Regions from separate parts of the Bradyrhizobium sp. BRP23 genome, predicted to be linked through region 1. Evidence: riboswitches for the same ligand, from Rfam matches in the RefSeq annotation. Region 1 holds a riboswitch; the other holds the start of a gene.
What was found. Region 1 has a riboswitch for cobalamin ahead of I6F24_RS00445 (energy-coupling factor ABC transporter permease). Riboswitches for the same ligand answer to the same signal wherever they lie in the genome.
Positions count from the first base shown of each region.

Region 1 (5,466 bases):
GCAGGCTCCGCGGCGCTGGTCGTTCATTCCGGCACCATTCGTGCCACGCTCTGCATCGCGCTCGATCTCACACCGGACGCCGCGCTGCGCTTCGTGATAGATCCGCTGTCGCTGACCCGGATCGACCGGCTCGCGGGCGGCTGGCGTGTCGTCTCGGTCAATCAACGCATCAGCTAGGCCGATCCGGCACGTTGGCCTGCGCGAACGTCGCCATGCCGTTGTGAAGTGCGCAGGCCGAGCGCACCAGCGGCAGCGCGATCGCCGCCCCCGACCCCTCGCCGAGCCTGAGATCGAGGCTGATCAGCGGCTGCACATTCAGCGCGCGCAACACCAGCCGATGTCCCTGCTCCGCCGATTGATGCGAGGGCAATAGGAACGGCTGGCAGGACGGGTTGAGGCGCACTGCTGCCAGCGCCGCCACCGAGACGATAAAGCCGTCGATCAACACGGGGATGCGACGTTGCGCAGCCGCGATGATCGCGCCCGAGATCGCCGCGATCTCGAGGCCGCCGACGGCGCACAGGATTTTTTCGGGTGACGCCCCCGCAACGCCGTGATGCGCGATCGCCGCATCGATCACCCGCACCTTGTGCGCGCGGCCCAACGCATCGACGCCGGTGCCGCTGCCCGCGATCTCGTCGGCACTCACACCGAGCAGGCTCGCAGCAATCGCCGCCGACGTCGTGGTGTTGCCGATCCCCATCTCGCCGAAGATCAAGAGATCAGGCCGGCCGGCCTCGGCGCGCACCACCGCGCGCTGCCCGGCCTCGAAGGCGAAGGCCAATTCCGTGGGCGTGAGCGCGGCCTCGACACTGAAATCGCGGGTGCCGCTGCGCGGCTTGTCGGTGACGATTCCCGCGATCTGCGCCTCGGTCAGCGTGCCGGCGTCGACCACCTCGAGGCTCGAACCCAGCTCGCGCGCCAGCACCGAGATCGCGGCGCCACCGGCAGCAAAATTCGTCATCATCGCGATGGTGACGGCTTGCGGATAGGCCGACACGCCCTGCGCGACGATGCCGTGGTCGCCGGCGAAGATGATGATCGGCACCCGCGCGGCGCGCGGTTGCTCGGTGGCCTGCAGGCCCGCAAGCTCGATTGCGAGCTGCTCGAGCCGGCCGAGCGCGCCGGTCGGCTTCGTCAGTTGCGCCTGCCGCGCAATGGCCGCCTCGCGATGAACAGCGGAGACCTCGGGGCAGTTCTGGGTAACCCATTCGGGAAGCATGCTGCTCAACGCCTGCGTTTGATGATGTAGCTGTCCATGATCCAGCCGTGCCGCTCGCGTGCGTCCTGCCGCACGGCGGCAATGCGCGCGCCCAGTTCAGCCAGCGCGCCGGACATGATGATCTGATCGGGCATGCCGAGATAGGCACCCCACCAGATCTGCAGGCCTTCTGGATCCAGCGATTGGAACGCCGTGCCGCCATCGAGCATCACGACGACGGTATCGACGCCCTGCGGCCAGCCGCCTTCGCGCAAGCGCCGCCCCGTCGTGACCAGGAACGGCTCGCCGATGTCGTTGAGCGGCAGCGCATGCGCCGCGCACAGCGCCTGGATCGAGGTGATCCCAGGCACGACCTCGATTGTCGGCAATGGATCGAGCCGCCGCGCAATGCGCAGCGAAGAATCATAGAGCGAAGGATCGCCCCAGATCAGCAGCGCGACCTTGCCCTCATCTTCGAGATGCCCAGCTATCGTCTGCGACCAAATCGCGGCCACCGCATCGTGCCAATCGTCGACGCCCTTGCGGTAGTCCGCCTCGGTCGCATCGCGCACGGGAAGATCGAATTCGGCGATGCGCGTCGTTTTGTTGGTGAGCACACCGGCGCAGATCGTTCGCCTGAGATCGGCGAGATCGGATTTCGCAGTCCCCTTGCGCGGGATCAGGATGAGATCGGCGGCGTTGATGGCGTCAACGGCGGCGCGCGTGAGCTGCGCGGGATCGCCGCAACCGATGCCGATCAGGGAGAGCGTGAGCATCGCGAGCGCGATGGGCGGCCACACCGGCCGCCCATCGCTGATCTCTTACGCCGCGTTGTGCAGGCGCGGGGTGACGAGGCCGGGCGCGGTGACGCCGCGCAGCGACTTCGCCAGCGCCAGCACCGCGAGATCGGCGAGCGGTTCGATCACGATCACCAGCGCATAAGCGGCAGCGAACGTCCCGACGCTGGCGAGGTTGCTCATCGCAAAGCCGGAGCCATAGAGCGCCCAGAACGCCACCCATGCGATCACGCCGGCCTGGTAGGTCGTCGAAAGCGCCAGCGCCTGACCGTATTTCAAATCGACATAGGCGGTGTTGCGAGGGATGATCCGCGTGGCGATCGCCTGGATCGCGAACAGCGGCACTAGCAGCGTGGTGACGTTCATGCCGTATTGCGGCAGATCGACTGGCTCCAGCAGCATGCCCTGAAGCAGCAGGCCAAATGCAAGGCCGAAGGCGGCGGGCGCAGCACCAAAGAGCAGGAACAAGGTCGAGCCGAGGATGAAGTGCACCTCTGATACCCCAACCGGGAAGTGCGGCAGGATCTCGAAGAAGACGAAGACGAGAGCGGTGGTGGCCAGCGTCCGCGCCGCGAACGAGCCGGCGCCCTGCTCGCGCACGGTCTCGACCGCGAGCTTCAAGGCAACGCCGCCTGCGGCGATGCCGGTTGCGTAACTCAACACGAGCTTGGCGCCCGTCACGATCCCGGGTTCGATATGCATGGCTCAATTCCTTTCCGCCGTCACACCCGACGGCCTTGGCCTCAATACGTGCACGGCCGGTCTCCTGGCTCGCGGTTCACTGGGTTCTCCGGCCTTCCCGGACCTTGCGGTCCAGTGGCGGTTCGGAGGCCCTCACCGCTTACAGTCGCGGGGGCGGCTGGGGTTTTGGGCGCCGCAACTGGGTCCGCCCATCCCCATTCCCGATTATGCTCCGGCGCTTTGCGCCGCGTCGAGCACCATGCCGCTCTTGTGTGCCCCTTTCGCATCGCGGGCGTCAAGGGGCGAACCGATGCCGGAGCCGTCATGCCGGATATTCTCCCGCCAGCGCGCCGAACAGGATGACGGCGGCGGTGGAAGCGGCGCCGCCGCGCGCAAGCTGCTCGGCGAGCTCGGCAATCGTGGTGCGGACCAGCCGTTCGTCGGGACGCCCGAGAGATTCGGCGAACAGCGCCGGAGTGCTGGGAGCGAGGCCGTGCGCGATCAATTTTGCGGCAAGCGCCGGAAAGGTGCGCCGGCCCATATAGACCACGGTCGTGGCCTCGGGGTCGGCCAGTGCCGCCCAATTCAGATTGGGCGGCAGCTCGCCCGTGACGTCAGCGCCGGTGATGAACTGCACCCGGCGGGAGGTATACCGGCGGGTCAGGGGAATGCCGGCCTGGGCGGCGGCGACACAGGCGGAGGTGACGCCGGGAACGATCTCGTAGCCGATGCCGGCCTCGCGCAGCGTCTCGATCTCCTCCTCCAGCCGGCCGAAAATGCCGGCATCGCCGGACTTGAGCCGCACCACGCGCGCGCCGGTTGCGGCATAGTCGACCAGGAGACGGTTGACGTGGTGCTGCTTGGTCGAAGGACGCCCGGCCCGCTTTCCCACCGCAACGAGATTGGCGCCGGGCCGTGCGAGATCGAGGATCGCGCCGGAGGCAAGATCGTCATAAAGCACGACGTCGGCCTCGCGCAGCCGCGTGGCGCCCTTCACCGTGAGGAGTTCGGGATCGCCCGGACCGGCGGAAACGAAAGAGACAAAACCGCTCACCGGTCCTCCGCGATCAGATGGAAGAACGTGCCGGTGGCATGGCCACGGCGCGAGCCGGTTTCGGCAATGACCGCGCCGGTGGCATCGTGCACGACCGCGAGCGGCGTATCGGGCTGGGCGAGGATCGTCGAATAGTGGAACTCGTGGCCGCGCAGGCGCGCGCCAGGCTGATGCCCCGGCATCGGCGCAGCCAGTTCAGCAAGACGATAGCCGAGATGCATGCGGCGCTTGGCAAAGCTGGTCTCGAGGCCAAGCAGCCCCGCCATCTCATGGCTGATACCGTCGGCGTCGGTCAGGCCTGCGCCCAGCACCATATAGCCTCCGCATTCGCCATGCACCGGCCGCGTCTCGGCGAAAGCGCGCAAGCCGCTGCGAAAGCGCGCATTGGCCGCGATCTTTCCTGCATGAAGCTCGGGATAGCCGCCGGGCAGCCAACACACGTTGGCGCTCGCATCGGGCGCTTCATCGGCCAGCGGCGAGAACGGCACGATCTCGGCGCCCGCCGCGCGCCAGGCTTCCAGCATATGCGGATAGACGAACGAGAACGCCGCATCGCGCGCCAGCGCGATGCGCTGGCCGGGCGGCCTCACGTTCAAGCCGTTCGCCACAGCTTGCGGCGACCATTGGCCTGCCGAGTGGAGCACCGCATCGAGATCGACGTGCTCGGCGACAAAGCGCGCGGCCTCGTCGATCAGCTTGCCGATCTCGGCCTGCTCCTCGGCCTGCACGAGACCGAGATGCCGCTTCGGCAGGCTGATCTCGGCATGGCGCGGCAGCGCGCCGAACACTTTGATACCGGCCTCGTTCAGCGCGCGCCGCACCAGATCCTCATGGCGCGGGCTGGCGACGCGATTGAGCACGACGCCCGCAAGGCGCACGCCGGCGCGGTAATCGCGAAGGCCGCCGGCGATCGCTGCCGCAGTCTGCGCCTGGCCGGAGGGATCGATCACCAGAACCACCGGCCAACCCAGCATCTCCGCGATATCAGCGGTCGCTCCCGTGCCGGAGACACCGCGCGCAGCGACACCGTCGAACAGGCCCATCGATCCCTCGGCGAGCACGACATCTGCATCGCCGCCACGGCTGACGAGATGCGCGATGGTGCTGCGATCCATCGCCCAGCTGTCGACGTTGACCGAGGCGCGTTCCGTGGCCGCGGCGTGGAAGGCGGGATCGATATAGTCGGGGCCGCTCTTGAAGCACTGCACGTTCAAGCCGCGCTTGCGCCAGGCGCGGGCGAGCGCCAGCGTCAGCGTCGTCTTGCCGACGCCGGAGGCCGGCGCGGAGATGACAAGGCTCGCCGGCATCACGACGCCTCCGGAAAGCGCGGCTCGGCACCGACGGGCCGGTAGCGGCGGTCGTAATCGGCGGCATAGAGACGGCTCTCGTCAAAATCGGCAGCGCCAAGCGTCTTGCCGACCAGGATCAGCGCCGTGCGCTCCATCTCGCCACCCACGAACGCATCGAGCGTTGCGAGCGTCGCACGCACGATGCGCTGCTCCGGCCAGCTCGCGCGCCAGACGATCGCGACCGGGCAATCCGCGCCGTAATGCGGCGTCAGCTCGGCGACGACCTGGTCGAGCAGATGGATCGACAGGTGGATCGCGAGCACCGCGCCGGTCGCAGCGAACGCGGCGAGCTTCTCGCCCTCGGGCATCGCGCTGGCACGGCCCGGCGTGCGCGTCAGCACGACCGTCTGAGCAAGACCGGGCAGCGTCAGCTCAGCCTCCAGC
Region 1 is NZ_JADYVW010000001.1:94,621-100,086, forward strand. Features, by position in the region: gene I6F24_RS00430 (histidine phosphatase family protein) at 1-177, shown strand, start outside; gene cobT (nicotinate-nucleotide--dimethylbenzimidazole phosphoribosyltransferase) at 170-1,222, opposite strand; gene cobF (precorrin-6A synthase (deacetylating)) at 1,228-1,977, opposite strand; gene I6F24_RS00445 (energy-coupling factor ABC transporter permease) at 2,023-2,700, opposite strand; cobalamin riboswitch at 2,737-2,956, opposite strand; gene cobA (uroporphyrinogen-III C-methyltransferase) at 3,002-3,733, opposite strand; gene I6F24_RS00455 (cobyrinate a,c-diamide synthase) at 3,730-5,040, opposite strand; gene cobM (precorrin-4 C(11)-methyltransferase) at 5,040-5,466, opposite strand, start outside.

Region 2 (5,466 bases), on a different contig from region 1:
CTGGTTCCGGCACCACAATGTAAACCTCGCAGGTCTGTCAGTTGCGCAGTGATATCGCGCGAAACGGACGCCTCTCGTGTCCGCCGACCGATGAGGACGGACGATTGCCGCCGCGCGGGTGCGGCGAAGCACCCACTCCTTGAGCCCCGCCCCATACGCTCTGAGACATCCGGCCGCAGCCGGTCCTACTCACTGCACGCGAATGCGAGGCACTGCCAGTCCCGGGTACGTTCAGCACCAACAGCAAGGCGCTGGACGTGGATCGCCACGACCAGTTCTGGCGCAATTGGATTTCAACAACCTATGGGGATCCGCATCGTAAATGATGCTCGTTCCTGACGCGTGACCGCTTCACGCGATCCTACATACGTGTATGCGGCGTGCAGCATGCCCTCCCATTGGCCTTGGAGCGGCCATAGGCATCGGCGACACTCCGTAATCAGGTCCAGAAACCTCTGTTTGAGATCTATGAGCGGACCATGCGGAGGGTGTCACGAGCTTGATGATGCCGCGGTGCCGATAGGGTGCTCCTCAGCGCCCAAGCCGAAACCCGACTATCGGGTGGAACCGGTCGACCAAGGACTGCCTTAAGCAAGGTTCAAATTTAGCAACCGCTTATGCATTGGATAAGCTTGCGAGATCCATGGAGCCGGGCTTACGTCGCCCTGATCGAACATAAGGCTCCAGGCAGGAAAGCGCACCGAGTTTGCTGTCCTGCGGCGACCGCCCGGCATGCCCCCTCGCTGCTGTCGTAATCGTGCCGACGTGCTCATGAGCGACAAACCTTGGTGTAGATTCTAACTCTCAGGCTATACGGTCGCATACCACGGCATAATTGAGCTACGCTGATCTTGTGCTTCAACTCGGCTCAGATTTTCGGCGAATGTCCTCGCCGTGATCGAACTGGCGGCTTCGCCGATGGAAGTCCGCGCGAATGCGTCAGCTTCGCTCCTCCCAGACTTTCGCCCGGCCCGCTAAGCGGGGCGGGGCATTTTTTATGTTCCTAAGGCTCCCGCGCAAATGACCACAAGCGGATCAGCTTTGTCGAAAAGAGACCGAAGCCCGGATCAACGGCCTCGCGGATCGAATGCAGCGCGCAGTTCGCGGGCGGCAGTGACCATGTTCGCTAGCGCTGGCCGAACCTCCTCCCATTTGCGCGTCTTCAGGCCGCAGTCTGGATTGATCCAGAGCTGCGAATCCTGCAGCCGCGTCCGAGCCAACACCATCAGCTCCTTCATTTCGCTCGTCTCGGGAACGCGTGGAGAGTGGATGTCGTACACGCCCGGCCCGATCTGATTTGGATATTCGTAGTTCCTGAACGCGTCGAGTAGTTCCATTTTCGAGCGCGATGTCTCGATCGAGATGACATCCGCGTCCATTGCAGCGATCGCACCAATGATGTCGTTGAACTCCGAGTAGCACATATGCGTATGAATTTGCGTTTGATCGGCGACGCCCGATGAACAGATGCGGAAGCAATCGACGGCCCAGTCGAGATAAGCCGCCCACTCCGATCGACGCAACGGCAATCCTTCGCGGACTGCAGCTTCGTCGATCTGGATCATGGTCGCACCAGCATTCTCGAGATCGCGGACTTCGTCTCGGATCGCGAGCGCAATCTGGCGGCAGACCTCGCTTCTGGGAATATCATCCCGAACAAAGGACCAGTTCAAGATCGTCACCGGTCCGGTCAACATCGCTTTCATCGGCTTCCTTGTTAGTGATTGCGCGTAGCGCCACCAGTCCACGGTGATAGGCTTCGGCCGTGCTACATCGCCAAACAGGATCGGTGGCCTGACGCAGCGCGAGCCGTAGGACTGCACCCATCCGCTCTTGGTAAATACGAAGCCGGCGAGTTGCTCGCCGAAGTACTGCACCATGTCATTGCGCTCAAACTCGCCGTGCACGAGGACGTCAAGACCGATGTCCTCCTGCCAACGTACGGCGCGCGCAGTCTCCTCCTTGAGGAACTTGTCGTATTGCTCGTCGCTTATCGCACCTCGCGCATGCGCCGCACGGGCATTCCGGATCTCTGTGGTCTGCGGAAATGATCCGATCGTCGTGGTAGGAAAAGCCGGTAGTCCGAATCGATTGCTTTGGATCTCGGCCCGACGGGCAAATGGGCTCGCGCGCCGACACATGGTCTGGTCGATCGCTCTCATCCGGACAGCGACATTGGCATCACGGATTTTCGGCGAAGTCCGGCGGACAGTCGCGGCACCTTCCGACTCGGCAAGAGCTAACGCAACATTCTGGTCGCCTGCGAGTGCACGCGCTAGGATCGCAAGCTCCCGCATCTTCTGGACCGAGAAAGCAAGCCAGCTCTTGACGTCGGAAGCGAGGCCGGTCTCGAGTTCAACATCGACCGGCACATGAAGCAGCGAGCAGGATGGGGCGATCTGTACACGATCCTTGCCGAGCTTCGCAATCGCGGGTTCGAGCCGCTGGCGCAGCGACGACAAATTCGACCGCCATACATTCCGACCGTCGACGACACCGAGCGACATGACGAGATCACTTCGGCCGCCAGCGATGATCTGGTGCAACAACTGTGGCGCTCGAACCAGATCGAGGTGCAGCCCGGCAACTGGCAGGCTCAAGGCGGTGTCCAGATTGTCGCCGAGGTCGCCGAAATAGCTGGCAACCATGAGCTTGATCGCCGGCCCCTCCTTGGCGAGCCGGTCATAGGCATGTCGCAAAGATTTTCGCGTCCCCTCATCCAGATCAAGAACTAGGCTGGGCTCGTCGAACTGAACCCAATTTGCCCCACGTTTGGCCAATTCCTGCATAACCTCGATATAGGGCGGTATCAGTTCATCCAGCAGTGAGAGTGGCTGGAACGTGGGATCGGGACTCTTGCCGAGCTTTAGGAATGTGACCGGCCCGATCAGGACGGGGCGGGTCTGAAAGCCAAGGGCCTTGGCTTCCTCATACTCCTCGATCGGCTTGCGAGAGCATAGCCTGAAAGTCTGTCCCCTGTGAAACTCGGGGACCATATAGTGATAGTTGGTGTCGAACCACTTGGTCATCTCCTGCGCGGGTGCGCCAAATCCGCGCGGTCCGTGACCGCAACTCGCTTCCTGGTCGTCGCATTGTGAACCGCGGGCCATGGCGAAGTATGTCTTGAGCGAAACGGATTCGGCTTTCGAGGCGTAGATCTCCGGGATGGCGCCAACCATGACACTTGTGTCGAGCACCTGGTCATACAGCGAGAAATCGTTCGATGGAATGACCGTGACGCCGATAGATTTCTGACGGGCCCAATTCGCGGCACGCAGGCCAGCTGCGTCCTCGAGCAGCTGCTGTTCGCTGCTTTTTCCGGCCCAGTAGCTTTCTAGAGCGACTTTGAGCTCGCGCCTTGGACCGATGCGTGGCGTTCCGAGCGTGGCAACAGGGAGGGAGAGAAGAGACATAGCGTTAACCCATGTTGGGGGCAAAGGCCATGGCGGACGCAGGCAGGGGAAGTCGCGGTGCGACGGCTGCTTGGCGCACCACCGGGACACCCCGCCCGTGGACGAATATAGTGTCGGGGCAGGTCTCCTGGCTCGCAGGTCATCGCTGCTGTCCGGCCTTCCCGAAGCCGCGCAGGCTTCAGTGACGTCGTTGGACAGCGGCTCGCCGCTCACAGTTGCGGGGGCAGCGCCGGCATTTTCACCGGCTTCCCTCTTAGCTCCGGATCAAATGGAAACCGGAGAACCTCGACGACTTGGATTATCGGCAAGAGCAGTCTTCCGTCAACCTCTCAGATCATGTCTCAAGCTGATGCTGCGACATCTGCTACGCGAATGACCGTGCATCTCTAGCATTGAGATGATGTAGCAGTGCTCTCCAATCAGCGATACCGCAATGAGCATCGCAGTTGCCCGCGGGTTGCACGCCAGATCGGTGGAAAGGACAAATGCGGCTTGCGCGGTCGGGGCCGCTGCCTCGAGCAGAACGCATTTGTCGCCAGTCCCAGCTTCCCAGCGGTTTTTCGAGCACGCGCGCCATCCAGCCACCTTCTCGACCAACAGGATCAGTGTTGAATAGGCCAAGACACCTGGCTAAGCCAGCAACTTACAACTTACCCGGGCAGCACGTTTGATTTGCGGTGCCAGCCACACCCCAAATGCTCGGCGAAGATCGGCTTGCCGTCGTTCGCCATCGAGTACAAAGCGCGCCTGACTGAGGCTGTTCTCGACTTCCGGAGCGCCGGACGTCGCGAAAGGAGCGCCAAACGCGCCATGGCCCCTTGGCCGAAAGTGCCCGAAGGCATGGCAGCGATCAAAAGCCCACATTCCGGCAACGATAACCGAACCACACGGTTCAATGACGGCAAACGTGCTGCCACTTCTCATCAGGAACTTGGCACCGAGGCGTTCCGCTGTGCCGTCGAACATCCGGTGCGTGACGGGGATGCATAAGCCGTGCTGGAGAGGTTGAACGGAAACATCGAGACATGCGCCAGTCGGAAAGTCGACAAAGAGGACACAAAACCGGTGCGAATTGCCGTCTATTATCTGGCACGAAGAATGCACGTCCTCTGCCTGCCCAGTCCTCCTGCTGGGCATGTCCAGCACAGCAAATTGAGGCTGTCGGTGGCAGTGAAGTTAGCGGCGCGTGACATAGAGGGGAGCGCCTGCTCGCACGGGAAAACCAGTGGTCGCCCCGTCGCGTCGCCGCTAACTTCTTGCGCTCGCGCATAACAGGTTGAAGGTTGCCTGCTCTGGAATGACGTGTGGATGAGACCGGATAGGCCGACGGTTATGAAGAAAACGTCAGGAAGACGCGCGCTATGGCTTTGGCTCGGTCGATCCCTGATCTGCCTGGCCGGGCTGGCTGCGACGAGCAACACTGTTCGCGCTAACGACAGCCCCCTTGTCGAAAGAGTCAAGTCAACGTGGCGAGCGCAAGACGGTGAGACAATAGAACAAGTTATCTCCAACGTCTCGAAGGTGGCACAGTTCGTCCCTCGGATGTGGGGCGTCGCTGAACTTGACCAAAATGAATATGTTTTTGTTTCTTGGACCAGGCACCGGGATGATAAATCAGACGAAGAGTACGTTATCACCTGGAAGGTCGCGCTCGACGGGACGATTGAACTTGCGTCGACCTATGCGAAGCCAATGGAATTGGGCTGGCGCGCCTTCGCGCTCTCGTTGATCGCCAGTGAAGTCAAGGATGGCGAAAGGGACGCAAATCTTGGCTTTCTGCATGACCCGGCCAACTTCAACTTTGTGACGACCATGCAAGGTCGGCTCGGTGATCTTCTGCGGCAGGGCAGCTGCACTATCGTTGATCCTGTTGGAGTGGACTACTTGCCGAAGCAGAATGACAAGCCGACCGAGAAAGGTGATCTGTGGCGCGTTTTGCTTGTGGTGAACTGTAATATCCCAGGGCCCCGCTATTTTACATACAACGGGGTCATCACTTTCGAGAAGAGCGAAGGACAAGATTGGGAGCCGCAATCCTCCTTTGCCAAGCGTA
Region 2 is NZ_JADYVW010000013.1:46,159-51,624, forward strand. Features, by position in the region: gene metE (5-methyltetrahydropteroyltriglutamate--homocysteine S-methyltransferase) at 1,068-3,413, opposite strand; cobalamin riboswitch at 3,513-3,716, opposite strand; gene I6F24_RS28970 (hypothetical protein) at 4,128-4,403, shown strand; gene I6F24_RS28975 (nodulate formation efficiency C protein) at 4,746-5,466, shown strand, end outside.
Region 2: it holds a riboswitch for cobalamin, as region 1 does, so the genes downstream of both, metE (5-methyltetrahydropteroyltriglutamate--homocysteine S-methyltransferase) here and I6F24_RS00445 (energy-coupling factor ABC transporter permease) in region 1, are expected to answer to the same signal.